Regions from separate parts of the Agromyces silvae genome, predicted to be linked through region 1. Evidence: predicted binding sites of a transcription regulator. Region 1 holds the regulator's gene; the other holds the start of a gene.
The links. The regulator LexA, encoded in region 1, represses DNA repair genes until DNA is damaged. The targets are predictions, from matches to a motif close to TCGAACANNTGTTCGA.
Positions count from the first base shown of each region.

Region 1 (14,284 bases):
GCCGCGACGCCCGACGAAGGTGCCGGCATCGCGGTCCCAGACGATCCGCGGGCGCAGCTCACCGAACCGGTCGGACGGGTACCGTCCGGCGAGCAGGTCGAGGGTCGCCTCGAACGCCGAGCGCGGCAGCGCGGCGAACGGTGCGGCCCGGCGGACGAGCTCGAACCACTGCTCGACCTCCCACTCGTCGACGGCCGAGGCCGCGATCGTCTGCTGCGCGAGCACGTCGAGCGGGTTCGCCGGGATGCGCAGCGCCTCGATGGCACCCGCCAACATGCGCTCGGCTGCGACCGCGGAGTGCAGCACGTCGGCCCGGTGCTTCGGGAAGATGACGCCCTTCGAGACCTCGCCGACCTGGTGACCGGCCCGGCCGATGCGCTGCAGGCCGCTCGCGACCGACGGCGGTGACTCGACCTGCATCACGAGGTCGACCGCACCCATGTCGATGCCGAGCTCGAGACTCGAGGTGGCGACCACGCAGCGCAGGCGGCCCGACTTCAGGTCGGCCTCGACCAGGGCACGCTCCTCTTTGGACACCGACCCGTGGTGCGAACGCGCGATGATCGGCTCGGCGCCTCCGGTGATGCCCGACGCGCCCACGGCCTCGGCCGCGTACCGTCTCGGAGGGCCGCCGGCTGCTGCGGCGAGCGCGGCCGTGCCGCGCTCCCCCGGTGCGCGCTCGCCCGCGACCACGAGCTCCTCCGCCGGCTCGCCCGCTTCGGCCCCAGCCGGCGCCGGCTCTGCCTCGGCCTGCCGCTGCTCCCACAGCTCGTTCAGGCGAGCGGTGAGCCGTTCCGCGAGCCGCCGCGAGTTCGCGAAGACGATGGTCGACCGGTGCCGCAGCACCTCGTCGAGGATCGCGTCTTCGACGTGCGGCCACACCGACCCGGTACCCGACTCCCCGGCGAGGTCGGAGAGGTCTTCGACGGGCACGCGCACCGACAGGTCGAAACGCTTGCCCGACGGGGGCGCCACGATCGTCACCGGCCGGGTGCCGGCGAGGAAGCGCGCGACCTCTTCGTGCGGCCGGACGGTCGCCGAGAGCCCGACCCGCTGCACCGGCGCCCCGACGAGCGCGTCGAGCCGCTCGAGCGAGATGGCGAGGTGCGAGCCGCGCTTGGTGCCGGCGAGCGCATGGATCTCGTCGACGATGACGGTCTCGACGCCGCGCAGCGTCTCGCGCGCGGCCGAGGTCAGCATGAGGAACAGCGACTCGGGCGTCGTGATGAGGATGTCGGGCGGATTCGTCACGAGCCGCCGCCGCTCGGCGGGCGGCGTGTCGCCCGACCTCACACCGACCGACACCTGCGGCGGCTCGACGCCCTGCGCCTGCGCCGTCCGGGCGATGCCCACGAGCGGCGCGCGCAGGTTGCGTTCGACGTCGACACCGAGCGCCTTGAGCGGCGACAGATACAGGACACGGGTCGACCTGGGCGCATCGGCGGGTACGGATGCCTCGGCCGGCACCCCGCCGGACCCGCCCGCCGGGGTGTGCAGCCCGTCGATCGCCCAGAGGAACGCCGCGAGCGTCTTGCCCGACCCGGTCGGCGCGACGACGAGCGCGTGGTCGCCGCGCGCGATCGCCTGCCAGGCGCCCGTCTGGACGGTCGTCGGTTCGGCGAACGACTCGGTGAACCACGCCCGCGTCGCGGGCGAGAACGCCGCGAGCGACTCGGTCATGGTCCCATTGAAGCGGATGCCACCGACACCGGCCCGGGCTTGCCCGCGCGCATGCGCGGGGCTACGGTCGCCCTCCGGCGCGCAGCTCCTCGATGGCCCGGGCGACGACGTCGACCGTGCGGCGCGCCTCCGAGGCATCCGTGCGCCAGTTGCTCACCGAGAACCGAACGATCACGCGGTCGTGCCAGCGCGAGGTCATCGCGAGCACCTCGCCCTCACGCCAGAGCCGCTCGCTCAGCGCGGTCGTCGCCTCGTCGTGCTCGAGCGCGATGCAGACCTGCGTGAACGCGACGTCGTTCAGCACCTCGACGCCGGGGATGGCGGCGAGTCCGTCGGCGATCGTCCGCGCCGAGTCGGCGAGCCGTTCGACCAGCTCGCGGACGCCGCGGCGGCCGAGGGTGCGGAGCACGGCGTAGGTCGGCACGCCACGCGCCCGCCGGGAGAGCTCCGGAACCTTCTCGTGCGGGTCGGCACCGACGTCGGTCGCCTGCAGATAACTGGCGTGCATGCTGAGCGCGCGCAGCATCGCCGGCTGGTCGCGCACGATCGCGATGCCGCAGTCGTACGGCACGTTGAGGGTCTTGTGCGCATCGGTCGACCACGAGTCCGCGGTCGCGAGCCCGTCGACGAGCGACGCGAACCGTGGTGATACAGCCGCCCAGAGCCCGAATGCGCCGTCGACGTGCACCCAGGCACCGGCACGGTGCGCGACCTCGACCGCCTCGCCGAACGCATCGAACGCGCCGGAATGGATGTTGCCCGCCTGGAGCAGGACGAGTGCGGGACCCTCGCCTGCGTCGAGGGTCTCGGCGAGCGCGTCGACGCGGATGCGGCCCTCACGGTCGACGGCGACCTCGATGGGCGCGCCGAGGCCGAGGTACCGGGCGGCGAGGTCGACCGTGCCGTGGCGCTCGGCGCCGACGATGAACCGCACCTTCGGCCCGCCGGCGAGTCCTTCGACCGACACATCCCACCCGGCGCGACGCAGCACCTCGTCGCGCCCCGCCGCCATGGCCGAGAACTGCGCCATCGTCGCACCGGTCGTGAAGCCGACCGCGCTCTCGGGTGGCAGGCCGAGCAGGTCGAGTACCCACTCGCCCGCGATCTCCTCGGCCGCGACCGCGCCCGGTGTGATCGTGCGCAGACCCGTGTTCTGGTCCCATGCCGAGACCAGCCAGTCGGCGCCGAGCGCCGCGGGCTGCGTGCCGCCGATCACCCAGCCGTAGAACCTCGGCGAGTTGATGGCGATGAGTCCCGGCTCGATGGCCTCGGCGAGTTCCTCGAGCACCTGGACGGCCGGCATCCCCTGCTCGGGCAGCTCGCGCCCGAGCGCCTGCTCGACCTGGTCGGCGCCCGCCCGGGGCGGGATCGGCCGCTCCCGCACCTCACCGAGCCACTCGCTCGCCCGCCGAGCCGCGACGCGCAGCACCTCGGTGTACTCATCGGGCCGATCACCGTCGCCGGACCGGCCACCCGCTCCGGGTCCCGTCCCCCGGGTCCGCGGTTGCTCGAGCATGTCGCACCTCGCGTTTCACGCGCACCGGGCGCGCTGACACGATCATCCGCCCGCTGGCGGCGCGCGTCAACGGCGGACGGCACGGCCGTCCCGCGGCGCACCGCGCTATGCCGCGGCTCCACCGACGAGCTTGACGACGAGCGAGTCGACCCCGGTCGCGATGCGATCGTCTTCAGCCCAGCGCCGAGCGAGCCGCGCGGTCGTCGCATCGAGCTCGGTGCGGGTGAGCCCCGCAACGAGGGTCAGTCGCACGACGAGCTCGGGGCCCGCGAGTCGCGCGTACGGGTCGCCCGCGAGCAGTTCGACGCCGAGCACCGCGAGTTCCGACCCGATCGAGCGTTCGAAGGCGGCGGCGACCTCGGCCGCCTCGAACGGCGGCTGCCACGGATGCGACCGTGCGACGGCCCAGACCGCCGGCCGGCGCAGCACGAACTCGGTCGGCGACCCGGGGTCGAGCACCACGAGATCGGTGCCGTCATCGGCCGCGGCGAGCGCCACGCGCACGCCGTCGGCCGGTACGGGCCGCGCGAGCGGGTTCCAACGGCCCATCGCCTCGACCGAGCCGAACACCGGCAGGACCTTGCGCCCGTCGGGTCCCGCGACCGTCACGATCGAGAGCTCCTGGCTCTTGTCCACCCGGAGCCCGTGCGCGCCCGGTGCATCGCCGGCATCGTCCGCGCCGGCGCCGAGCTCGGCGACGAGCGGGATCAGCAGACGCGCGCCCGCGAACGCGTGGACGACCTCGGACTGCCCGGCCTCTCCCGCCCGGAAGCGCTCGAGAGCGTCAGCGAGGTCGGCCGGCATCCGGCCGTCGTCGGCCGCGTGCGGGTTGGCCTGGAACGACCTGCCGGCCCAGGGCTGCCCCGCGGAGTCGGCGAGAGGCCGGCCGGGATCTGACGAGCCGGGGTCAGTAGCCGGCGACATCCAGCGCCTCGGCCAGCGTGAACGCACCGGCGTAGAGGGCTTTGCCGACGATCGAGCCTTCGAGACCCATCGGCACCAGCTCGCGGAGCGCCGCGATGTCGTCGAGGCTGGAGATGCCACCCGAGGCCACGACCGGCCGGTGGGTGCGGTCCATGATCCGGCGCAGGAGGTCGAGGTTCGGACCCTGGAGGGTGCCGTCCTTCGTGACGTCGGTCACGACATAGCGCGCCGCGCCGGCCTCCTCGAGCCGGTCCATGACCTGCCAGAGGTTGCCCCCGTCCTGCGTCCACCCGCGGGCGGCGAGCGTCTCGCCCCGCACGTCGAGGCCGACGGCGATCGCCTCGCCGTACTGCGCGATGACCGATGCGGCCCACTCGGGGTTCTCGAGCGCCGCCGTGCCGAGGTTGATGCGCTTCGCGCCGATCGCGAGCGCGTGCTCGAGCGACGCGTCGTCGCGGATGCCGCCCGAGAGCTCGACGTTCACACCGCGGACCTGGCGGATGACCTTCTTCAAGATCCCGGTGTTCGAGCCCCGCCCGAACGCGGCGTCGAGATCGACCAGGTGGATCCAGTCCGCGCCCTGATCGGCCCAGTCCACGGCGGCGTCCACCGGGTCGCCGTAGTTCGTCTCGGTGCCCGCCTCGCCCTTCGTCAGGCGAACGGCTTTGCCGCCCGCGACATCGACGGCCGGAAGCAGCACCAGCCGCGGGGTCTTGTTGAACTCACTCATCACTGTCCTCGAATTGTGGAGCCGCGTTCGCGGCGTTCGGCACAGTCACAGCATCCTAGCGACGTGCGACGTGCCCCATCTGTACGTGACGGCTCAGCGCAGCGAGCGGAGCCAATTGCCGAGCAACGCGATGCCGGCCTCGGCCGACTTCTCGGGGTGGAACTGCGTCGCCGACAACGGTCCGTTCTCGACCGCGGCGAGGAACCGGCCGCCGTGATCGGCCCAGGTCAGCTTCGGTTTCGGGAACGGCGGCTGCGTCTCGAGCGTCCATTCTTGCGCGGCGAACGAGTGGACGAAATAGAACCGCTCGTCTTCGAGCCCGCGGAACAACACGCTCCCGTCGTCGGGCTCCACCGTGTTCCAGCCCATGTGCGGCAGCACGTCGGCCGGCAACTCGGTCACGGCGCCCGGCCATTCGCCGAGCCCCTCGGTGTCGACACCGCGTTCGACGCCGCGCTCGAAGAGGATCTGCATGCCCACGCAGATGCCGAGCACGGGCCGGCCGCCGGCCAGCCTGCGGTCGATCAGCTCATCACCGCGGACCGCACGCAGCTGGCGCATCACGGCGTCGAACGCGCCGACCCCTGGCACGAGCAGGCCGTCGGCCTCCAGCACCGCGCGACGGTCCGCGGTCAGCTCGACCTCGGCGCCCGCGCGCTCGAGGGCCTTGGCGGCCGAGTGCACATTGCCCGACCCGTAGTCGAGCACGACGACCCGAGGGCTCGCGCTCACAGCGCACCCTTCGTCGACGGGACGCCGATGACGAGCGGGTCGAGTGCCTTGGCCTGGCGGAACGCGCGCGCGAACGCCTTGAACTCGGCCTCCGCGATGTGGTGCGGGTCACGGCCGCCGAGCAGGGTGAGGTGCACGGTGAGCGCGGCGTTGAAGGTGATGGCCTCGAACACGTGGCGCACCATGGAGCCCGTGAAGTGACCGCCGATGAGGTGGTACTCGAAGCCGGCCGGCTCGCCCGAGTGCACGAGGTAGGGGCGCCCCGAGATGTCGACGACGGCCTGCGCGAGTGCGTCGTCGAGCGGGACCAGCGCGTCCCCGTACCGCGAGATGCCCGACTTGTCGCCGAGCGCCTGCTTGATCGCCGCGCCGAGCGCGATGCCGACATCTTCCACGGTGTGGTGCACGTCGATCTCGACATCCCCGGACGCGCGGACCGTGAGGTCGCTCAGCGAGTGCTTGGCGAACGCGGTGAGCAGGTGGTCGTAGAACGGCACGCCCGTCTCGATGTCGCTCGTGCCGGTGCCGTCGAGGTCGATCGACAGGTCGATGCTCGACTCGCTCGTCTCGCGCTGCACGCGCGCGGTACGGCCTGCGTTCGGGGAGGTCATACGCTCAATCCTATTGGGCCGACCGGGGCGCGAACGGCGCGATGGCTTCGAGGAACGCGGTTGTCTCGGTCTCGGTGCCGGCCGTCACCCTGAGGCTGCCCGGCAGCCCGATCTCGCGAATCAGGATGCCCCGTTCGAGCAGTCCCTCGAACACCGCGTGCGGGTCGTCGACGCCGTCGAAGAGCACGAAGTTCGAGCCGCTCCGATAGGCGCGGAATCCGAGTCGTTCGAGCTCGTTCGAGATGCGCTCCCGCTGGAGACGGATCTCGTCGACCATCGCGAGCATCTGGTCGGCGTGCGCGAGCGCACCGAGCGCTGCCGCCTGGGTGAGCGCGGACAGGTGGTACGGCAGGCGCACCAGGCGTAGTGCGTCGATGGTGGCGGGATCTCCGGCGAGGTAGCCGACCCGTGCGCCCGCGAAGGCGAACGCCTTGCTCATCGTGCGTGAGACGAGCAGTCTCGGCCGGCCCTCGAGCAACGTGAGCGCACTGGGCGTGCCCGGGTCGGCGAACTCGAAATACGCCTCGTCGACGACCACGATGCCGCGTGCCGCGTCGGCGACGGCCTCGACGGTGTCGAGCGAGAGGGGGGTCCCGGTCGGATTGTTCGGGGCGCACAGCAGGACCACGTCGGGATCGTGCTCGCGGACGGCCGCGACCGCGGTCTCGGGGCTCAGCTCGTAGTCGGCGTCGCGCCCGCCGGTGACCCACGCGGTGCCGGTCCCGGCCGCGAGCAGCGCGTACATCGAGTAGGTCGGCGCGAACCCCAGCGCGGTGCGCCCCGGGCCGCCGAACGCCTGCAGGATGTGCTGCAGCACCTCGTTCGACCCGTTCGCGGCCCAGATCTGCCGCGGCTCGAGCCCGTGACCGAGGTACCCGGCCAGTGCCGCGCGCAGCTGGGTGAACTCACGATCGGGATAGCGGTTCAACCCGAGGATCGCCGCCGCGACGCGCGCGACGATGTCGTGTGCCACGGCCTCCGGAATCGGATGCGTGTTCTCGTTGACGTTCAACGCAACGGGAACGGCCTGCTGCGGCGCACCGTACGGTGCCTTGCCACGGAGGTCGTCTCTGATGGGGAGATCCTCGAGACTGGTCACCAGATCATGCTATCCACGGCGACGGCAGCCCTCGCGCAGGCGCCTTCACGTGCACAGCACGCGTGCGCAGCGCAGCCCGCGGCTCAGCGCACGGCGGGCAGGGCGAGCTGCTGACCGGGCTGCACCACCGCGCCGTCGAGCCCGTTGAGGCGCACGATGTCGGCGATGACCTCGCGGGGGTCTTCATCGGGCGCGATCGACTCCGCCAGTTCCCACAGCGTGTCGCCGTGGCCGACGGTCACGACCTCGAGCGGGGCGACCGGCACCCCACCTCCGTCGGCGGCCGCCATGCCCGCGCCGAGCACCGACACCGAGGCCACGATGGCGACCGGCAGTGCCGCGAGCGTCGTCAACACGACCCGGCCGCGACGCGTGATCCGCAGCCGCGTCCGAGGGGCGGGTGCACCGGCGCCGACGTTCGCCCCGAAGCCGCCGTGGGCGTCGATCGTGTTCGACTCGCTCATGGTTCCTCCTGACGTTGCCGCGACCGATTCCGATTCCGAGCCGCATCCGCCGCTCGGCCGGGAGCGGCGGATGCGAAGCTCTGTTCCGAATGTATCTTCGAATGAGCGCCCGCGCAAGGTGTCTCTCCATTTCTTCTGCCTCGGCCTGCGCCCGTGAATGTGCGAGAACAGGCGCGACACGCTCGAACATATGTTTGATGCGTGCCCGCCGGGCAGATACAGTTTCGAATGTCCGAGAACAGTCGATCAGACACCACCGACATCCGGTCGCGAGGCGACCGCAACGAGGGGCGAGACCGTGAGCACCGACATCGACCGAACGCCGGAGTCCGGCTCGCGACGGCGCCGTAGCAAGGCGCTCACGCCCAAGCAGACCGCCATCCTCGAGGTCATCCAGCAGTCGGTCGCCGACCGCGGCTACCCGCCGAGCATGCGCGAGATCGGCGACGGCGTGGGCCTCTCCTCGCTCTCGAGCGTCACGCATCAGCTCAATCAGCTCGAGCTCGCCGGGTACCTGCGCCGCGACCCCAACCGGCCGCGCGCGCTCGAAGTGCTCATCGAGCTGCCCGGGAGCGAGACCCGCGCCTCGTCCAGCGAGCCGATCCCGATCAACGATGCGGCGATGGTCCCCCTCGTCGGTCGGATCGCCGCGGGCGTGCCGATCATGGCGGATCAGCAGATCGACGAGGTGTTCCCGCTCCCCCGCCAGCTCGTCGGCAAGGGTGAGCTCTTCATGCTCAAGGTCGTCGGCGACTCGATGATCGACGCCGCGATCTGCGACGGCGACTGGGTCGTCATCCGATCCCAGAAGGACGCGGAGAACGGCGAGATCGTCGCCGCGATGCTCGACGGCGAAGCGACCGTGAAGGTGTTCCGGCAGCGCGACGGGCACACCTGGCTGCTGCCGCGCAACAGTGCGTTCGAGCCGATCCTCGGCGACGCGGCCGAGGTGCTCGGCAAGGTCGTGGCGGTGCTGCGGGCGGTCTGAGCGCGGGCCGGCGCGCTCAGCGACGGCGGCTCAGCTGCGCGTCGCGGGCGACGTGCGCCCGGCACGCATCGACACCGGCTGCAGCGACACCGGCTGCAACGGCGCCGGCACGCTGCGCAGCCACTCGAGCACGGCGGACATGAACCCGGCATGGTCGTCGCGGAAGACCGTGTGCCCGGTGCCCTCGATCGTCTGCACGGTCATACCCTGCCGCCGCAGCCGCCCGGCGATCTGTTCGGTGATGAGCAGGCTCTTCTCGGCCAGCACGACGAGGGTCGGCGCCACGAGCGACACCGGTGGGACGAGCCGCCGGGTGTCGCTGAAGCCGAGGATCGTGCGCTTGTCCCAGTCGCGCAGCGTGGCGAGCTCGATCTCGACGTCTTCGGCGTGCCACTTGGGGTTCATCTTGACGAGCGCCGACCTGCGCGGGCGCGGGGCGAGCGCGAAGAAGAGCTTGAACGCGAGCCCGCGCAGCCCCGTGGGGAACGAGAACGCGGGGTCGATGTAGATCGCGGCGCGGGGCGCCATGCGGTCGGCGACGAGGCTCGCGACGAGCCCGCCGAGCGAGTGGCCCATGACCACGTCGGGCGGGCCGTCGAGCAGCGGTGTCAGCGTCTCGACCACGTCGTCGGCCCACGCGGCCGGCGAATAGCGGTCGGCCCGCGGGCTCCGGCCGTGGCCCGCGAGGTCGACCGCGATGACCCGGAAGCCGTGCGACTCGAGCTCGGCGGTGACCCGGTGCCACGCCCGCGAGTCCGACATGATGCCGTGGATGAGGATCGCGGTGCGGGGCCCGTACCCGGTCTCGGTGACGGCCAATCGCATGCCTCTCAGGCTAGGCGGCGCACCTGGGCGGTCACTTCGAGTGGACCGCATGCCACGTGTGAGTCGCGACCGCCGCGCCCGGTCGCCGCGTCCTGCGGGCGGACCGCGGCCGGGACATCCGATCGCCGGATGCCCCGGCCGCGCACGCGACGCGACTCGCTCAGCCGGGGACCGCGATCCCGGCGCGCACGGCCTTGGTCGCGGCGATGATGTGCTCGAGCGAGGCGATCGTCTCGTCATACCCGCGGGTCTTGAGCCCGCAGTCCGGATTGACCCAGAGCCGGCTCGCCGGAATGGCGCCGACCGCACGCTCGAGCATCGAGCGCACCTCGTCGGTGCTCGGCACCCGGGGCGAGTGGATGTCGTAGACCCCCGGCCCGATGCCGTGGTCGAACCCGCTCGCGGCGAGGTCGTCGACGACCTCCATCCGGCTGCGCGCGGCTTCGATCGAGGTGACGTCGGCGTCGAGGTTGCGGATCGCGTCGATGACGACCCCGAACTCCGAGTAGCAGAGGTGCGTGTGCACCTGTGTGGGTGCCGCCGCGCCGCCCGTGGCGAGCCGGAACGCGCCGACCGACCAGTCGAGATACGCCGGCTGGTCGGCGCGCTTCAGCGGAAGCAGCTCGCGCAGCGCGGGTTCGTCCACCTGGATGATCCGGATGCCCGCCGCCTCGAGGTCGGCGATCTCGTCGCGCAGCGCGAGCGCGACCTGTCGCGCGGTGTCCGCGAGGGGCTGATCGTCGCGCACGAATGACCACGCGAGGATCGTCACGGGACCGGTGAGCATGCCCTTCACCGGCTTGGCGGTGAGCGATTGCGCGTACGTCGACCAGGCGACCGTCATGGGCTCCGCCCTGGCGACGTCGCCCCAGAGGATCGACGGCCGCGTACACCGTGAGCCGTAGGACTGCACCCAGCCGTGCTCGGTCACGGCGAAGCCGTCGAGCAGTTCGGCGAAGTACTGCACCATGTCGTTGCGTTCGGGCTCGCCGTGGACGAGCACGTCGAGCCCCAGCTCCTCCTGGAGACGGATGACCCGTTCGATCTCCGCACGCATCTCGGCGCGGTACGCGGCCTCGTCGAGCTCGCCCTTCGTGAGCCGTGCCCGGGCCCGGCGGATCTCGGTGGTCTGTGGGAACGAGCCGATCGTCGTGGTCGGCAGCTCGGGCAGCTCGAGCGCCGACTGCGCCTCGACCCGGTCCGCGTAGCCCGCTCGTGAGAAGTCCGAGTCGGCGAGCGCGCCGAGCCTGGCCCGGACCGCCGGTACGCGGACGCCCGGCGCTTCGGCGCGATCCTGGAGCGCCTCACGAGCCACGGTGAGCTCGGCGGCGATCGCCTCGGGGCCGTCGGCGAGGCCGCGTGCGAGCGTCGCGACCTGTTCGACCTTCTGATCCGCGAACGCGAGCCAGCTCACGAGGCGGGGGTCGAGCTTCGTCTCGTCGGCCACGTCATGCGGGACGTGGAACAGCGACGTCGAGCTCGACACCGCAACGCTGCCGGACCAGGCGCGGAGCGCCTCGGCACGTGCGAACGCGGCCTCGAGATCGCCACGCCAGATGTTGTGCCCGTCGACGACGCCCGCGACGAGCGTCTTGGCGGCGAGCGACTCCTCCGTCGCGGGATCGAGGCGGTCGGGCGCATCGCCCCTGACCAGGTCGAACCCGATCGCCTCGACCGGCGTCGCCGCGAGCGCCGGAAGCGCATCATCGAGTCCGCCGTAGGGCGCCGCGACGAAGATCGCGGGACGGCTCGATGCCGCTCCGAGCGCGTCGTACGCGACCCCGATCGCCTCGAGGACCCGGTCGCGCGGGGCGTCGAGGGTCTCGCTCACGAGCGCGGGCTCATCGAGCTGGACCCATTCCGCGCCCGCCTCGGCGAGCGCCGCCAGCAGCTCGGCGTACACCGGAACGAGGTCGGCGAGCCGGTCGAGCGGCTGGAACTCCGCGGGCGCGTCCTCGGTCGGCTTCGCGAGCGCGAGCAGCGTCACCGGCCCGACCAGCACGGGACGCGTGAGGTAGCCATCGGCCAGCGCCTCACGGAACTGGCCGAGCAGCGCCCCGGGCTGCGCGCTGAACACCGTGTGCGGTCCGATCTCTGGGACGAGATAGTGGTAGTTCGAGTCGAACCACTTCGTCATCTCGAGCGGCGCGTCGGCCGCCTCGCCGCGAGCGATCGTGAAGTATCCCGCGAGGTCCACGCCGTCGCCGCCGACGAGGCGCTGGAATCGTTCGGGCACCGCGCCGACCGCGAGCGCCGCATCGAGCACCTGGTCGTAGTACGAGAACGACTCCGGGATCGCCGAACCGCCGCGTTGGAGACCGAGCCCGGCGAGCCGCTCCCGCGTCGCACGCCGAAGCTCGGCGGCGCGTGCCTCCAGCTCGACCGCATCGATGCCGCCCGACCAGAACGCCTCCACCGCGCGCTTGAGCTCGCGGCGCGGTCCGATGCGCGGGTAACCGAGGATCGTCCCGGTCGGGAAAATGGGCTCGCTCATGTGTTGGTCACATTCCTCTCTTCGGCGGGTCGCGACGACGGCATGAGACCGAGCCGGTCCAGCACGCCGAGCACGGCCTCGTGTCGGTTGAAGGTGTACAGATGCAGGCCAGGGGCGTCCGCGAGCACCTCGCCCGCCAGACGTGCGGCATACGCGACGCCGATCTCGTTCTGGGCGTCGGCGTCGGGCTCGATCTCGAGGTCGATCGCGAGCTGCGCCGGCGGTTCGACCCCGGTGAGCTGCGTGAGGCGCGCGAGCCGGCTCGGCGTGGTGACCGGCATGATGCCGGGCACGATCGGGATGCTCACCCCGGCGGACCTCGCACGAGCGACGAATCCCAGGTAGTCGTCGGCGTGCCAGAACAGCTGGGTGATCGCGAGCGTCGCCCCCGCGATCTCCTTCGCCAGAAGCGTGTCGACGTCCTGCTGCGGGCCGCGGGATCGCGGATGCCCGGTCGGGAACGCCGCGACCGCGACCCGCTCGGGTCGGGGCCGCTCGCGGATCTCGGAGGCCCCGGGCAGCCCGGGGATGCCCGCCTGCGTGAACGGCTCTCGCTCCTCCTGCACGCGGTGGATGAGCTGCACGAGCTCGGCCGCGCTGCCGAGGTCGCCGAGGCCGTCATCCTCCGCCCCGAGCGGCGGATCGCCGCGGAGCGCGAGAAAGCTCGTGACCCCGGCGTCGAGGAAGTCCCGAACGAGCCGATTGGCCTCGGCGTGCGACGAACCGACGCAGGTCAGGTGCGCCATGGGCTCGACGTCGGTCTGGTCGAGCATGTACCGCAGCACCGTGAGCGAACGCTCACGCGACGAGCCGCCGGCGCCGAACGTCACCGAGATGAACGCCGGGTGCGCCTCGGCGAGCCGATCGATGGTGCGCCCGAGCGCGAGCGCCGCGGCGTCGGTGCGTGGCGGGAACAGCTCGAACGAGATGGGCGTGCCGTCGTTCGCTGCCATCTCGCTCCTGCCGCCGCACGCCGCGTCGGTCGGAGGCCGCGCGGCACACCGCGCTCCCCCGCCGGACTCGGTCGGGTGGATCTCGCGGGCGGGTGCCGGGCTCGGCGGTCGCTCCACGCGGCGGGCATCCGGCCCGCCGCCGTCGATCACGAGCGACGATACGCCGAGTTCGTGCTCAGCGGGAGGGGTATTGCGGTGAATGACGTCGACGCGTCCTACGCGAGCGCGTCGGCCGCCGTGAACTCGGCGAGCTGTGCCGCGTGCTCGGGCGAGGCGAGCGCACGGATCCGCGTGCCCTCCTCGGCGTACTCGACGGAGAGCACTCGGCCGGTCTCGTGCAGCTCCGAGACGATGTCGCCGCGGTCGTACGGCACCAGCAGGTCGACCTCGACCGACGGGTCGGGCAGCAGCCGCGCGATCGCGTCGAGCACTTCGCGCACGCCCTCGCCCGTGCGGGCGGACGCGAACACCGCGTTCGGCTCGAGGCCGCGCAGCACGAGTCGGTCCTCGGGCGTCACCAGGTCGGCCTTGTTGAAGACGACCAGCTCGGGGATGTCCCGCGCGCCGACCTCGCCGATCACGTCACGCACCGTGGCGATCTGGCCCGCCGGATCGGGATGCGCCGCATCGACGACGTGCACGATGAGGTCGGCGTCGCCGACCTCTTCGAGCGTCGACCGGAAGGCTTCGACGAGCTGGTGCGGGAGATTCCGGACGAAGCCGACGGTGTCGGCGATCGTGTAGATCCGACCGTCGGGCGTCGTGTTTCGCCGGACCGTCGCATCGAGCGTCGCGAACAGGGCGTTCTCGACGAGGACGCCGGCACCCGTGATCCGGTTGAGCAGGCTCGACTTGCCGGCGTTCGTGTACCCGGCGATCGCCACAGACGGCACCGCGTTGCGTCGCCGGTTGGCGCGCTTGGCCTCGCGGGCCGGCTTCATGCCCGCGATCTGACGCCGCAACTTCGCCATGCGTGAGTGGATGCGCCGCCGGTCGAGCTCGATCTTCGTCTCACCCGGTCCGCGGGAGCCCATGCCGGCACCCGCGCCGCCGACCTGACCACCGGCCTGCCGCGACATCGACTCGCCCCAGCCGCGCAGTCGCGGCAGCAGGTACTCGAGCTGCGCGAGCTCGACCTGCGCCTTGCCCTCGCGGCTCTTCGCGTGCTGACTGAAGATGTCGAGGATGACCGCGGTGCGGTCGATGACCTTGACCTTCACCGCGTCCTCGAGCGCACGACGCTGACTCGGTGCCAGCTCGGTGTCGGC
Region 1 covers NZ_CP133018.1:1,912,125-1,926,408, reverse strand. The annotation lists gene QU602_RS08880 (ATP-dependent helicase) at 1-1,680, opposite strand, end outside; gene QU602_RS08875 (pyridoxal phosphate-dependent decarboxylase family protein) at 1,742-3,196, opposite strand; gene QU602_RS08870 (SseB family protein) at 3,302-4,120, opposite strand; gene priA (bifunctional 1-(5-phosphoribosyl)-5-((5-phosphoribosylamino)methylideneamino)imidazole-4-carboxamide isomerase/phosphoribosylanthranilate isomerase PriA) at 4,104-4,850, opposite strand; gene hisH (imidazole glycerol phosphate synthase subunit HisH) at 4,944-5,582, opposite strand; gene hisB (imidazoleglycerol-phosphate dehydratase HisB) at 5,579-6,193, opposite strand; gene QU602_RS08850 (histidinol-phosphate transaminase) at 6,204-7,292, opposite strand; gene QU602_RS08845 (LysM peptidoglycan-binding domain-containing protein) at 7,376-7,756, opposite strand; gene lexA (transcriptional repressor LexA) at 8,067-8,744, shown strand; gene QU602_RS08835 (alpha/beta fold hydrolase) at 8,775-9,569, opposite strand; gene metE (5-methyltetrahydropteroyltriglutamate--homocysteine S-methyltransferase) at 9,730-12,063, opposite strand; gene QU602_RS08825 (methylenetetrahydrofolate reductase) at 12,060-13,016, opposite strand; gene hflX (GTPase HflX) at 13,232-14,284, opposite strand, start outside.

Region 2 (14,284 bases), 940 kb from region 1:
GTGATCACCGCCGAGGTGGTCGAGGCGCGGCGCATCTCACCGCATTTCGTCCGGCTCACGATCGAGGGCGCCGACCTCGCGAATTGGCGCGACCTCGGCTTCGACCAGTGGTTCCGCCTCGCGGTGCCGACGTCGGACGCCACGCGGTTCGACAACCTCGCCGACACGTTCGACACCGCCGGGTACCTCAGGTACCTGACCTTGCCGCGGTCGACGCGGCCGGTGATCCGCAACTACACCGTGCGCGCGTTCCGCGCCGAGTCGCGCGAACTCGACATCGACTTCGTCGTGCACGGCGACGAGGGCGTCGCGGGGCCGTGGGCGGGCGGGCTTCCGCTCGGGGCATCCGTCGGGCTCATCGACCAGGGGTGCGGCTACACGCACACCGACGCCGACCACACGCTGCTCGTGGGCGACGAGAGCGCGTTGCCCGCGGTCGTCGGCATCCTTCGCGACCTGCCACGCGATACGCGCGGCGACGCGATCGTCGAGATCGCGGACCTCGACGACCGCCAGACGGTCGAAGCTCCCGCCGGCGTCGAGGTGCACTGGGTCGTGCGCGAGCCGGGCCGGCGCGTCGGCGAGGCCGCGCTCCAGCACCTCACCGACCTGCCGCCCATCGACGGCACGGTCTCGGCGTTCGCCGCAGGGGAGTCGAAGCTCGCGACCGGCGCACGCCGTCACCTCGTGAACGAGCGCGGCGTGCCGAAGCCGAACATCACCTTCTGCGGGTACTGGCGCGCCCGCTGACAATCACGGCGATCTGCGCGACACGGTCTGGTGGTGTGGCGCGAATGGCCCGTTGGGCTGTGCCGTGGCAGCGTTTTGCGCGACAGGGTCTGGTGGTGTGGCGCGAATCGTCCGGTCGGCTCACGCGAACGCGCGGAGTTTGTCCGGGTTGAGCACGATCCAGATGCGGCCGATGCGGGCTGTGTCGGGTGCCGCGGCGCCGGTCGCGCCGGTCGCCCCGGTCGTCACCGCCCCGCTCACGCCGAACTGCATGACCGCTTCGACGCCGCCGTCGCGGTTCACCACCACGAACCCGAGGCGTCCGTTGACCGCACGCTCCTCGATCGAGACATCCGGTCGCTTGGCGAGGATGCCGAGCAGGAACCGAGCGACGCCCTCGGCGCCCTCGACCGGTCGCCGCGCGGCGCGCACCTTGCCGCCGCCGTCGCTCGTCGACACGACGGCCGGGTCGAGCACCGCGATGAGCGCGGCGAGATCGCCCGCCTCGCAGGCGAGCCGGAACGCGGTGACGAGCCGATCGTGATCGACGGCGGACGCCGGCCGGCTGCGCGCGTCGCGCAGATGCCGCCGCGCCGAGGTCGCCAGCTGCCGGGTCGCCGCGGGCGAACGTTCCACGATCTCCGCGATCTCGGGGAACGGCAGCGCGAACACCTCGTGCAGCACGAACACGACCCGCTCCGCGGGCGTGAGCGCCTCGAGCACGACGAGCAGCGCCATGCTCACCGAGTCGTCGAGCGCGACGCGGTCGAGCGGATCGACCGCGATCGTCGCGCCCGGCCCGACGTCCGTGGGCACGGGCTCGGGCAGCCACGGACCGACGTACCGCTCTTTGCGCACGCGCGCCGAGTCGAGCACATTGAGGCACAGCCGCGACGCGGTGGTCGTGAACCAGGCCGCGGGCCGTTCGACGGCGGCCCGCTGGTCGCCGCTGAGCTGATACCAGCGCACGAACGTCTGCTGCACGATGTCCTCGGCGTCGTTCCAGGAGCCCAGCATGCGGAACGCGAGGTTCATGAGACGCCGGCGCTCGCCGAGGAGCTCGGGCAGCGCCGCGTCGGGCGGCGCGGTGTCGGTCGGCATGGGGCCATCCTCACATCGCCGGCCGCGCGCCGCATCGATCTCGCGCCGCCGCATCACATTTCGGAGCGTTGCGCGGTCGTAGCTGGTGTGAACACACTGTGGAGACGACTGTTCCTCTGGCTGCTCGCCGCGCTGGGCGTGTTCGTGGGCGGCTGGGCGCTCGTCGCACCCCGCGAGTTCTACGACTCGTTCCCGTTCCCGCCGGTCTTCGGCCCGTGGGTGTCGGGCGACGGCCCGTTCAACGAGCACCTGATCCGCGACGTCGGATCGCTCTACCTCGCGCTGGCGGCCGCGAGCGCGGTCGCGGCGCTCATGCGCCGGGCGGATGCCTCGGTCGCGGTCGGCGTCGCCTGGCTGGTGTTCTCCGTGCCCCACCTGGTCTACCACCTCGGGCACCTCGATCATCTCGCGCCGATCGACGCGATCGGGCAGCCGATCTCGCTCGCGGCGTCGCTCGTGCTCGCGATCCCGCTGTGCATCCCGCCGCGGCGCGAGCGCGCGAACCCCGCCACGACCACCGAACGAGAGGAAGCCGCACGATGAAGATCGCCGTCGCAGGAGGGACGGGCGCCGTCGGGCGCCAGGTCGTCGCCAGGGTCGAGGAGCTCGGCCACGAATCCGCCGTGCTGACCCGCTCGTCGGGTGTCGACCTGGTCGCCGGCACCGGGATCGCCGGCGCGCTCGCGGGGGTCGACGTGGTCATCGACGTCGCCTCGGTGCAGACGCAGTCGGCCGAGAAGTCGCGCGAGTTCTTCGGTGCGGTCACCCGCAACCTGCTCGCCGCCGAGGCGACGGCGGGCGTGGGACACCACGTCGCACTCTCGATCGTGGGCACCGATCGTGCGCCCGAGGGCTACTACGCGGGCAAGCAGCTGCAGGAGCAGCTCGTCGGAGCGGGTGCGGTGCCGTGGACGCTGCTCCGCGCGACGCAGTTCTTCGAGTTCGCCCCGCAGATCCTCGGCCAGACGACGTTCGGGCCGCTCGCGCTCGTGCCCAAGATGCGCTCGCAGCCGGTTGCGGCCCGCGAGGTCGCGGTGCGGCTGGTCGAGCTCGCGACGGGGGCACCGGCCGGACGTGTGCGCGACCTGGCGGGTCCGCGCGAGGAGCGCATGGCCGACCTCGCACGCCGCTGGCTCAGGGCGAACGGGCGGAAGACGCGCGTGCTCGAGTTCCCGCTGCCAGGGGCGTTCGGGCGCGCGATGCGAGCGGGGATCCTGCTGCCTGCGCCCGGGAGCGCCGATCTCGGCACGCAGTCGTTCGACGAGTGGCTCGCAGCGGAGGTCACGCCGCAGACGTAGCCTGCGCACCTTCGGACGCCGCAGACGTAACCTGCGCACCGGTGGGCGTCCGCGCGCCGAACGCCGCCGCGAGCACCTGCCGTCGCAGCTCGTTCGCCCGCTCGGCGAACCCGCGCTGCCGCCTGACGTACTCGGCCTTGCCGTCGGCGGTCTCGATGCGCACCGGCTCGCCGCCCCACGGCTCCATGTCGTAGGGCGAGGCCTGCATGTCGAGGTACCGGATGTCGCGCGCGAGCTCGAACGCGTCGAGCAGGAGCTCGCCGGGCACGAGCGGGCCGAGCTTCACCGCCCATTTGTAGACGTCCATGTTCGCGTGCAGGCAGCCGGGTTGCTCGAGCTCGGGCTGTGACTCGCGCGTGGGCGCGAAGCGGTTGCGGGGTGTCGCCTCGGGCGTGAAGAACCGGAACGCGTCGATGTGAGTGCAGCGGAGGTCGTGCGCGTCGACGACCTCGTCGGTCGCGCCCTGGCCGAGCCGCAGCGGCACGGGGTGCCGGTGCGCACGCTGCCGGTACACCATCGCCCACTCGTGCAGTCCGAAGCATCCGAACGATCCGGGCCGCGACACCGTGGACCGCAGGATGCGCTCGACCGCCGTGAGCAGCGGCGCCTTCTCGCGCCGCATCGCGGCCGCGTCGACGGTGAGCGAGCCGGCGGTCGCCCCGGGCGCGTACCAGCGCCAGCCGGCGCGGGGTTCGGTGCCGCCTGGTCCGCCCGTGGCATCCGCCAGCTCGACGCCCGTGCCCGGGTGCCAGCGACGCAGCAGGCTCGGTGAGTACGCGTAGTAGGTGAACAGGAAGTCCTCGATCGGATGCGTCTCGCGGCGCGCGGTGCGCGCGCGATGCCCGGCGGTGAGCGCGTCGGCGCGTGCCGCGTGCGCACGTTCGCGTTCGCGCCATTCGGCGGCGGGCAGGATCGTCACGCGCTCGATCGTAGGCGACGTTCTGATGGCGCGCGCATGGATGGCGCTCAGGAGGCGCCGAGCATCATCCACCGCTCAGGGGCGTCGATGGCCGCGAACCCGAACCGCTCGTAGAGTCCATGCGCGTCGCCCGTCGCGAGCACGATGCGACCCACGCCGAGCGCCCGGATCTCGGTCACCACGTGCCCGACCAGCGCGACGCCCACGCCCTCGCCGCGCACCGACCGGTCGACGTACACGTCGCACAGCCACGCGAACGTGACGCCGTCGGTCACGACGCGCGCGTAGGCGACCTGGTCACCGGATGCCTCGTCGTACGCGCCGTAGTTCCGCGAGCCGTCGATCGCCGCGTCCTGGACCTCGCGGGGCCGGCCGATCGCCCAGTACGCGTCGGTGCTCAGCCAGCGGTGGACGCGTTCGCGATCCAGGTCGGCGGGGTCGGATGAGATGCGGAAGGCGAGGACCATGCGACTATCCTGCCAATCCGTGCGGGGTGTGGGCGCCGGGTCAGGCGGCCGGGTTGGTGGCCTGCCCGTCGAGCCAGAGCCGGTCGGACGCGTCGCTGTGGGTGCCGCCGGTGCCGACGTGCTTCGCCGAGATCCGGTCACCCTTGGTGATGACGTGGACCAGCGCCATCGCATGGCCGTGGCCGAGACCGTAGTCCTCCTTGAGCCAGGCGACGATCGGCGTGGCCTTGGTCGACGAATCGAATCCGCGCTCGCGAGCGAGCTCGATGAACTGGCGCGGGGTGAGGCCGGTCTTGGTCTCGATGTTGTCGAGGTAGGACTGGAAGGACATGACTGCGTGCTCCTGTCGGGGTCTGGGTCGGGGTCGGTGGGTGTCGTGGCTCAGAGCTCGTCGGCGAACTCTTGGATGATCATGTCGGATGCGTGGATGCACAGGATGCGAAGTCGCTGCGTGCCGCCGGCCGTGAAGGCGTGCCAGACGCCTGCGCCGACGGTCGCGGTGTCGCCGGCGACGGCCGTGACCTGCTCATCGCCGATCGTGATGACGGCTTCGCCGTCGAGCACGACCCAGGTCTCGGCGTACGGGTGCCGGTGCAGATCGGGCCCGTCGTCCGGTGCTGCGTCGACGTAGAAGTAGGAGATGCCGGCGCCGTGCTCACGGCCGACGAAGCGGCGGCTGCGGCCGGTTCCGATGCGGATGGATTCCGGCGAGACGATCGCGGTGGTGGCGCTGGTGGTGGTGGCGCTGGAGGTGGCGGTGGACATGCGTTCAGCCTCGGCCACGAGGCATCCGCTCGATAGCATTTCGATGTGGATCGAAACGTCGTCGACTTCCGGCTGGCGCCGGACGACATCTCGGCGATTCGATTCGGCGTCTCGCCGGGCCATGAGCTGTGCCATGCGGTGCGCGTGGTGCTGCGTCCGCCGGAGCATCCGTTGCAGTGGGGCTGGCTGCGTGCGGTACGCGACCGCGTGCCGCGTGACTCGTTCGACCTGCTCGCGCTCGTGATCGGGGCTGAGGGCTACTTCCCGGACTTCTTCACGACCACGCCGACCTGGGACGTGACGCCCGACGATGAGGCCGAGCGGCTGCGCCGCGTGCCACCCGAGCTCATGCGGGCGGACCTCGGCAAGATGATCGATCGCTCGACCGGCGCTCGCCGGGCCGCGATCGTGCGCATGCGCGAGCAGCCAGAGCTGACGCGCGAGCTCATCGCCGACGCCTGGCTCGAGGTGTGGGCGGCGCTGCTCGCGCCGGTCTGGGAGCAGCTGGAACGGATCCTCCGCGCCGACATCGCGGTGCGTTCACGACGGATCGCCGCGCACGGCGTCGCGCAGATGGTGGGCGCGCTGAACCAGGCGGTCGAGTGGCACGGCGACGCGGTGCGGGTCGCGATGCGCACGCACCGGGAGGTGCTCGACTGCCGGGGGAGCGGGCTCGTCCTCGTACCGTCGGTCATGGCCGCTCGCTGCGCGGTGCTGACCGAGCCGCCCGCGCAGCCCACGCTGTTCTACCCCGCCCAAGGCGTGACGGAGACGTGGGCACGCGACTCGGCCGAGGCGGCGCGCGCACTCGCCGCGCTGGTCGGTCCGGCACGGGCCGCGATCCTGCTCGCGGGGCACGAGCCACGCACGACCTCGGAGGTCGCGGCCGACGGCGGCCTCGCGGTGTCGACCGCATCGCACCACCTCACCGTGCTGCGCAACGCCGGGCTGATGCAGAGCACGCGAGACGGGGCCCGCGTGCGGCACGTGCGCACGCCGCTCGGCGAGGCGATGGTGGGCGGCGGGGTGTAGGCGGCGGGGTGTAGGCGGTGGGGTGTAGCTGTAGTGCACAGGGGGAGTGACGGAACGCATGGCGATCGGCGGTCAGAATGGGGGCGGCTCGTGCTCTGACGCTGATGCCGGTGGGGGCGGCGCGGTGCGGATGCCCTCGGGAAGGGTGCGGTACCGCGCACCGGTCAGGGAGGTCCACTCGAGCACGCCGTGCTCGAGGTGCCGAACCGACCAGGCGGTGTCGTGTTTCAGGTGGTGATGGGCCGCACAGAGGTGCGCGAGGTTGTCGTGCGCTGTGCGCCCCTGCTGGCCGGCCCAGTCCTCGGAGTGGTCGAGGTCGCAGCCGATCGCGGGGCGGCCGCACCCCGGGAACCGGCACGTCTGGTCGCGGACCTGGAGCCATTTCCGGAGATCGGCGGGGACGCGGTAGCTGGTGCGGTCTACGTCGAGCACTGCGGATGTGACGGGGTGGGTCAGCAAGCGAGTGAATGATGGGGCCTGGCTCGCGAGCTTCCGAGATGTGTCGGCGTCGATGGGACCGTACCCGTCGAGTGTGCCGGGGTCGTCGGTGCGGCCGATGAGCGTCATCACGGGTACCGTCACGTGCACCGTCGGCCGGATGCCCGTCAGCACTTCGCGAGCGCGCGAGTAGTTGGCTGGGGTGGTGCCGGGTTGTGCGGTGCCGGGTTGTGCGGTGCCGGCTGGCGCAGCGTTGGGTGGCGCAGCGTTGCGTGGCGCAGCGTTGGGTGGCGCGGAGGTGGGTATCGGGTCGTCGGGGTGCGCGGGGTCGGGGTGCGCGGGTTGAGGGAGCGCAGGGTCGGGCGGAAGCCCGTACAACAGGAGATCGCGCGCGAGGTCGGCTCGGAGCTGGTCGAGCCCTCTTTCGGACCCGGGGTCGCGCGGCGACCGATCGGCGCGGTCATGCAGGTGGTCGGAACGGCGCCGCCGGTCGGGAGCAGGCCGCCGGTCGGAATCGGGCCGGCCGTTGGGACCGGTTCGTTGGTCGGAATCGGGCAGGCGGTTGGCGGCCTGACACAGTCGATTCTTGATCAGCAGCGCATCGGCCGCCGGCAGCAAGAGGTGCAACCACGCCATGCCATCCCGTGCAGGGTGTACCTCGACCCGGCGCTCGGCGCGTGCCTTCGCGTGCCTCGCGGCGATCGAGTCGGCCTGCACACGTTCGACGAGCTGCCGAGTGGCCCGCCGCAGTTGGGCCGGGTTCACGGTACGCGCGAGTTCTGCGAGCTGCCCATCGAGTGCCGCGACGAGCTCGGGTTGGCCGGTGAGCGGCTCGATCGCGTCGATGGCCGCTTTCGCCTGCTCGTAGTCCACGTCGCCGCGGCGCATTGCGTCGAGGACAGCCGGCAACTGCCGGCAGAGCACCGCGGCATCCGACGCGAGGCGATCGACCCGTCGCTCGGTCATCTTCAACGCGACGGCGAGCTCGGCGATCGCCGCTCGTCGCGCGAGGTCCCGCGCCGGCGCGCCGTCGAATCGGGCGGACACGAAGGACTCCGTGTGCGCGGCGGCAAACTCGAGTACCCGGAACACATGGGACAGCCGCTGCGCGTCGTGCCTCGCGGCCGTGCGTCGCTGGGCGACCGCCGCCTCGACCAGCAGAGCCAATCCATCATGCGGGGCCGGCGACACCGTCGGGCGCCCGTCGTCGGCGCCAGAGGCGGGTGCGGCTGACGGCGGAGGTTCGGACATACGAAGAGCATAGCAATATGCTCGAACACATGTTCGAACTCGGCCAACCTGTGGAGAACTGCTGACGCGTCTTCGCGGTATCTCGCCCCTCAGGCAAGGCACCAGTCCGGTCACGCCGCAGCGCCGATCTCCGTCGAGCGCCGGATGTGCGAGGTGTCCCGACCGCTGGGCTCCAGCGGTCAGTGATACCGGCCGCTGTACGCGTTGATCGCGGGCTGCCCGCCGAGGTGGGCGTAGAGCACGTTCGAGTCCTTCCCGATCTCGCCGCTCGACACGAGATCGATGAGTCCCGCCATCGACTTGCCCTCGTACACCGGGTCGAGGATCACGCCCTCGAGACGCCCGGTCAGGCGCATCGCCTCGTCCGTCGACTCCACCGGGATGCCGTACTCGTCGCCGGCCCAGCCCTCGAGCACCGTCACCTCGTCGTCGCGGAGGGAGCGCCCGACGCCGATCAGCTCGGCCGTGTTGCGCGCGATGCGCCCGACCTGCTCGCGGGTCTCGTCGAGCTTGGCGGACGCGTCGATGCCGATCACGCGACGCGGGCGTCCGCCGAAGTTCGCCTCCAGGTCGGCGAACCCGGCGATCATGCCGCCGAGCGTCGAGCCGGTGACGGCGCACACCACGATCGTGTCGAAGAACACGCCGAGCTCGCGCTCCTGCGCGGCGACCTCGTGCGCCCAGTTCGCGAAGCCGAGCCCGCCGAGCCGGTGATCCGAGGCGCCCGCCGGGATCGCGTACGGCGTGCCGCCGGCCGCCTCGACGTCGGTGATCGCCTGCCGCCACGATTCCTTGAACCCGATGCCGAACCCGGCGGGCGAGAGGCGCACGTCGGCACCCATGAGCCGTGACAGCAGGATGTTGCCGACCCGGTCGTTGACCGCGTCGGGCCAGTTCACCCAGTGCTCCTGCACGAGCACGGCCTTCATGCCGAGGTGCGCGGCGACCGCGGCCACCTGCCGGGTGTGGTTGGACTGCACGCCGCCGATCGAGACGAGCGTGTCCGCGCCCTGCGCGAGGGCGTCCGGCACGAGGTATTCGAGCTTCCGGACCTTGTTGCCGCCGTAGGCGAGCCCGCTCGCGACATCCTCTCGCTTCATCCAGATGCGCGCCCCACCGAGGTGCGCGCTCAGACGGTCGACCGGATGCACCGGGCTCGGCCCGAACGTCAGTGGGTGGCGTGGGAAATCAGAGATGGGCATGGGCTGGCTCCTGATGCTGGTCGGCAGATTCGGCGGTACGGATGGCTGGGAGGGCGGATGGCTGGGGTCGCGGTGGTCAGGATGGCGGATGTCTCGACGCGGATGCCTCGGACTGCGGATGTCTCGACGCGGATGGTCACGGCGTGGCCGGCGTCTCCTCGAGCTCGAGCAGTCGGCCGAGCGTCGACCAGTTCTCACGCGCGGCGAGCGCGGCCTCGTCGGCGAGGCCGGCCGCGCACAGTTCGACGATGCGCTCATGGTCGGTGACCGACCCGCGGCCCGCGAGCGAGCCGAAGCGGGCGCGTTCGAGGCGGCGCAGTTGCGGGGTGACCTGTTCGAGGAGGGCTGGCAGCAACGGGTTGGCGCTGGCGCGGACGGCCACACCGTGGAAGTCGTCGTCCGCGGCGATCGCGGCGTCCACGTCGCCGGCGTGGAGCGCGGACGAGAACGCGTCGTTGGCCGTGCGCATGGCGTCGAGATCGGCCTGGGTGAGCTGCGGCACGGCCTCACGAACCGCGAGCTCGTGCAGGGAGGCGGCGATCCGCTGGGCCGCGAGCGCGGCTCGCGTGTCGAGCGGGGAGACGATGGTCTGCTTCGCGCGCTGGGTGCGGACGAGCCCGGCGAGCTCGAGGCGCGCGATCGCGTCCCGGATCGGCGTGCGGCTCACGCCGAGCCACTGCTCGAGCTCGGGGTCGCGGAGGCGTTCGCCCGGGGCGAGCTCGCCGCTGACGATCGCGTCCCGGAGCTCGGTGTACGCGTAGTCGCGCAGCGAGGCCGGACGCGCGACTCGGGGGCTGGTCAGCGGCATGTGAAATATTGCACGTTACTGGCGGGCAAAAGTCAAACCCGACGTCGGTGATCCTCGGCCGTGGAGCGGGCCGCATCGCCCGTGCGCACGCCTCGTTCGCAAGCCCTCGGCGGTGTCGGTGGCGGGTGCCAGACTGACCCCGTGCTACTCGATGAGCTCGTAGGGGTCGCAGAGGCCGTCGCGTCGACGAGATCGCGTCTCGCGAAGGTCGATGCGCTCGCCGGCGTGCTCCGGGCGCTCGCGCCCGACGAGCTGGCTCCGGCCATCGGCTTCCTCCTCGGCAAGCCGCGACAGGGTCGGGTGGGCGTCGGCTGGCGAGGGCTGTCGAAGGCATCGGCCGATCCTGCGGGCGAGCCGAGCCTCACGATCGCCGACGTCGACGAGTTCCTCGCGCGTCTCACGACGCTGTCCGGCGCGGGCTCGGCCGAGCGCCGCACGACGGCCGTCCGCGACCTGACCGCGCGAGCGACGCAGCGCGAGCAGGACTTCCTCGGCCGCATGCTGCTCGGCGAGATGCGCACCGGTGCGCTCGAGGGCGTCGTGATCGACGCGATCGCACGCGCGGCCGACCGGCCCGGCGAGGCCGTGCGGCGCGCGGCCATGCTCTCGGGCGACCTCGGCGAGACCGCGCGCGTCGCACTGACCGGCGAGCCCGGCGACCTCGAGGCGGTCGGTCTCGTCGTGGGCCGGCCGGTGCTGCCGATGCTCGCGGCGACGGCGGCCACCGCCGCCGAGGCGGTCGCGACCACCGGCGAGGCATCCGTGGAGTACAAGCTCGACGGAGCGCGCATCCAGGTGCACCGCGACGGTGACGACGTCCGGGTGTACACGCGCAACCTCGCCGACATCACCCGTCGCCTGCCCGAGGTGGTCGAGGTGGTCAGCGCGATGCCGGTACGCGAGGTCATCCTCGACGGTGAGACGCTCGCCCTCGACGAGAACGACGCCCCGAGACCGTTCCAAGACACCATGTCCCGGTTCGGGGCCGAGGCCGCGCGCGAAGCGGTGCTGCATCCGTGGTTCTTCGACGTGCTGCACGTCGACGGCCGCGACCTCATCGACGAGCCGCTCGCGGTGCGGCGCGCGGAACTCGAACGCATCGCGCCGGCGCACCGCATCCCCGGGGTCATCACCGCAGACCCCGGCGAGGCCGAGCGCGTCTCACGCGAGGCGCTCGACGCCGGGCACGAGGGCGTCGTGGTGAAGGCCGTCGATTCGAGCTACGCCGCGGGCCGGCGCGGGTCGAGCTGGGTGAAGGTGAAGCCCGTGCACACCTACGACCTCGTCGTGCTCGCCGCCGAGTGGGGGTACGGGCGGCGCACGGGCTGGCTGTCGAACCTGCATCTCGGAGCGTACGACCCCACGGGCGAGTTCGGCGACGCCGGCGGGTTCGTCATGGTCGGCAAGACGTTCAAGGGCCTCACCGACGCGCTGCTGACCTGGCAGACGACGTACTTCCAAGAGATCGAGACCGCGCGCACCGCCTCGACGGTGCAGGTTGCTCCGACCACGGTCGTCGAGATCGCGATCGACGGTGTGCAGCGCTCCAGTCGGTATCCCGGTGGCATCGCGCTGCGATTCGCTCGCGTCAAGCGCTATCGAGACGACAAGGAGCCGGCCGAGGCCGACACGATCCAATCGCTCAGATCACTGCTGCGCGGCTGAGCCCGGGCACGCAGATGGGGCCGACTCCGAGGAGCCGGCCCCATCTGACGATGCGCGATGTGCGATGTGCGATGTGCGATGTGCGATGTGCGTCAGCGGTCGAACCGCGCGCCCTCCGGGTTCGACTCGAGTGCGAGCAGGATGAGCACGATGATGCCGCCCACGATCGGGATGAACACCAGGAAGTAGAACGGCCCGCCCTTGTTCGTGTCGTGCAAGCGGCGCCACACGATCGCGAGCCACGGCACGATCGTGGCGAGGAACCACGCGATGCTGAGCACGAGGCCGATCGCGTAGGTCGGTCCGTAGACGCCGTTCTCGTCGGGGATGATCCCGGTCGACATGATGCCCGAGATGACCGCGTTCACGAGGAACACGACGAGCGCGGTCCACCAGAACTCGCTGCGGCTCGCGCGGCCGGAGAACGTGGCGTACTTCTTGAAGAACCGCGAGATGGCCTGGCCGAAGCTCGCGCCGTAGAGCGGCTGCGACAGCGGGGCGGACTGCGTGTAGGTGTCGGTCATTGAGGCTCCTTCGTAGGGTGGTGATTCGAGCCAGGCGGGCATGAGGGAGACCGCGCAGCGCGAGAGATCACGCCCACGACGTCCCCCCGGACGTCGACCAGCGATGCACAGCGTATCGGTAGCCGAGTATCCGCTTTGAGTTCCGCGATTGCCGGCGTGTCGGCTCGACGCCGGGTCAGCGGTCGAAGCGCGCGCCGGCGGGGTCCGAGGGCAGGAGGAAGAACACGAGCAGGATGATCGGACCGACGATGGGGATGAGTCCGAGGAACCAGAACGGCCCGGGCTTGTTGGAGTCGTGCAGCCGTCGCCAGGCGAGCGCGAGCCACGGCACGACGGTCGCGAGGAACCACAGACCGCTCAGGCTGGTGCTGATCCAGTTGTCCGAGTTGAACGCGAAGCTGCCGGTCGCGGGATTGATCGAGACGGCGCCGCCGCCGAACGCGGAGATGATCGAGATCGCGACGCTCACGATCACGTTCATCAGGAACCACCACCAGAACTCGCTGCGGCTCGCTCGGCCGGAGAACGTCGCGTACTTCTTGAAGAATCGGCCGATCGCCTGCCCGAACGTCGCGCCGTACAGGGGCTGCGACAGGTCGTCGGACTGGGCGTAGGTGTTCTGCGCGGTCATGGGACTCCTTCAGTGGGATGTGTACTCGCAGCGCCGGCCCCCCGGACCCCGCTGCACTGCGGTGCAGGGCGCTGCACAGCGTAGCGGTCAGGGGTGTCCGCTTTCACCCTTTGTGACGGAAACCACTCTCGATGACGTCACCGCCCTGCCCCGTCGCGAATCGCGAGATCGACCGGGGCGCCGGCCGCCGTCGCGGCCGTCGATGCGGTTTCCGGTCCGGCGAGCAGCTCGAGCCGTCCGAGGGCGGTCCGTACCCGCATCCGGTCGCCTGCGGTCCAGTAGGCCCCGACGAGGCGCTCGAGCGCGGCGATCTGGTAGTGTTCGTCGCCCGTCGTGTCGGCCAGATGCAGGGCCTCTTCCAGGGGAGGGAGCGCATCAGCAGGTGCCGCGCGGTCCGCGGCCATGAGGAGGCAGCGTGTGAGGCACCGGGCGTCGCCGAGGCGACGGAACGTCTCCGTCAGCTCGCCGAGCTTCGCCGCGGCATCCGGAACCCGCAGCATCTGCTGCACGAGGGTCGCGTGCGCGAGCTCGTGCGTATTGCCGACGCGGCTCGCGTAGTCGACGCATTCGGCGGCCCAGCCGGCGGCCTCACCGACATGCAGGCCGTGCTCGGCGGCCGTGATGGCCATCATGTACCGCGCATTGTTGACGTGCATCGCGTCGCCCGCGAGCGCGTAGCCGTGCATCGCTGAGGCGAACTCCGCGATCGCGGCGGCCGGTTCGCCGATCGATCCGTCGCGCAGCGCGATCCCGCGCATCTGCCGCACCGCCGCGAGCTCCCACTGGTCGTCGAGCGCGATCGCGAGCCGCTCGGCCTCGTCGAGGTGGGCGATGGCGGCGGCTCCGCGGTCCCGGTATGCGTCGGACATGCCGGCGAGGTGATGCGCCGAGAGCCGTGAGCGATCGTCGGCGTCGCGCGCGGCATCCAGCGCGCGCCCGGCGAGTTCGTCGACGAGGGGGAGATCCAGGTAGCAGAGCCCGATGCCGAACGCGAGCAGGTCCTCGGTCGTCGCGTCGCGCAGCACGCGCGCATCGCGCGCGGCGATCGCGATCGAGTGCACGCTGTCGGCGTCGGACCCGTACTGCTCGATGCCCACCGCGAGCGAGGCGGCGAGCGACAGGGCCGTCGGATGCTCCGCCGCAAGCGCCCAGCGCAGTGCCGCGTTCACCTCGGGACAGAGCAGGGCCGAACGCCCCATCGCGGCGGGGCTGTCGTCGATGCGGGCGAGTGTGACGAAATGCCGTGCGATCTCGGCGTAGTACTCGGCGTGCCGCGCGAGCACGTCTCGGATGACCACAGGGTCGGTGCGTGCCTGCACGAACTCGCGCATGACGGCGAGCATGCGGAACCGCGAGCCGGTCGCCGGCACGAGCATGGAGTGGTCGAGGAGCCGGAGTACGACGCCCTCGGCGCCGGGGTGGGTCACGGCGGTCGCGAGGTCCACGTCGAAGGT
Region 2 covers NZ_CP133018.1:969,525-983,808, forward strand. The annotation lists gene QU602_RS04515 (siderophore-interacting protein) at 1-750, shown strand, start outside; gene sigJ (RNA polymerase sigma factor SigJ) at 871-1,830, opposite strand; gene QU602_RS04525 (hypothetical protein) at 1,918-2,373, shown strand; gene QU602_RS04530 (SDR family oxidoreductase) at 2,370-3,128, shown strand; gene QU602_RS04535 (3-methyladenine DNA glycosylase) at 3,112-4,056, opposite strand; gene QU602_RS04540 (GNAT family N-acetyltransferase) at 4,095-4,514, opposite strand; gene QU602_RS04545 (DUF4287 domain-containing protein) at 4,555-4,845, opposite strand; gene QU602_RS04550 (cupin domain-containing protein) at 4,896-5,279, opposite strand; gene QU602_RS04555 (ArsR/SmtB family transcription factor) at 5,325-6,311, shown strand; gene QU602_RS04560 (HNH endonuclease signature motif containing protein) at 6,384-8,000, opposite strand; gene QU602_RS04565 (1-aminocyclopropane-1-carboxylate deaminase) at 8,180-9,202, opposite strand; gene QU602_RS04570 (GntR family transcriptional regulator) at 9,339-10,010, opposite strand; gene QU602_RS04575 (ATP-dependent DNA ligase) at 10,152-11,675, shown strand; gene QU602_RS04580 (DUF805 domain-containing protein) at 11,768-12,199, opposite strand; gene QU602_RS04585 (DUF805 domain-containing protein) at 12,375-12,830, opposite strand; gene QU602_RS04590 (ATP-binding protein) at 12,968-14,284, opposite strand, start outside.
Region 2: the regulator LexA is predicted to act here: its motif matches at 8,022-8,037, upstream of QU602_RS04560 (HNH endonuclease signature motif containing protein).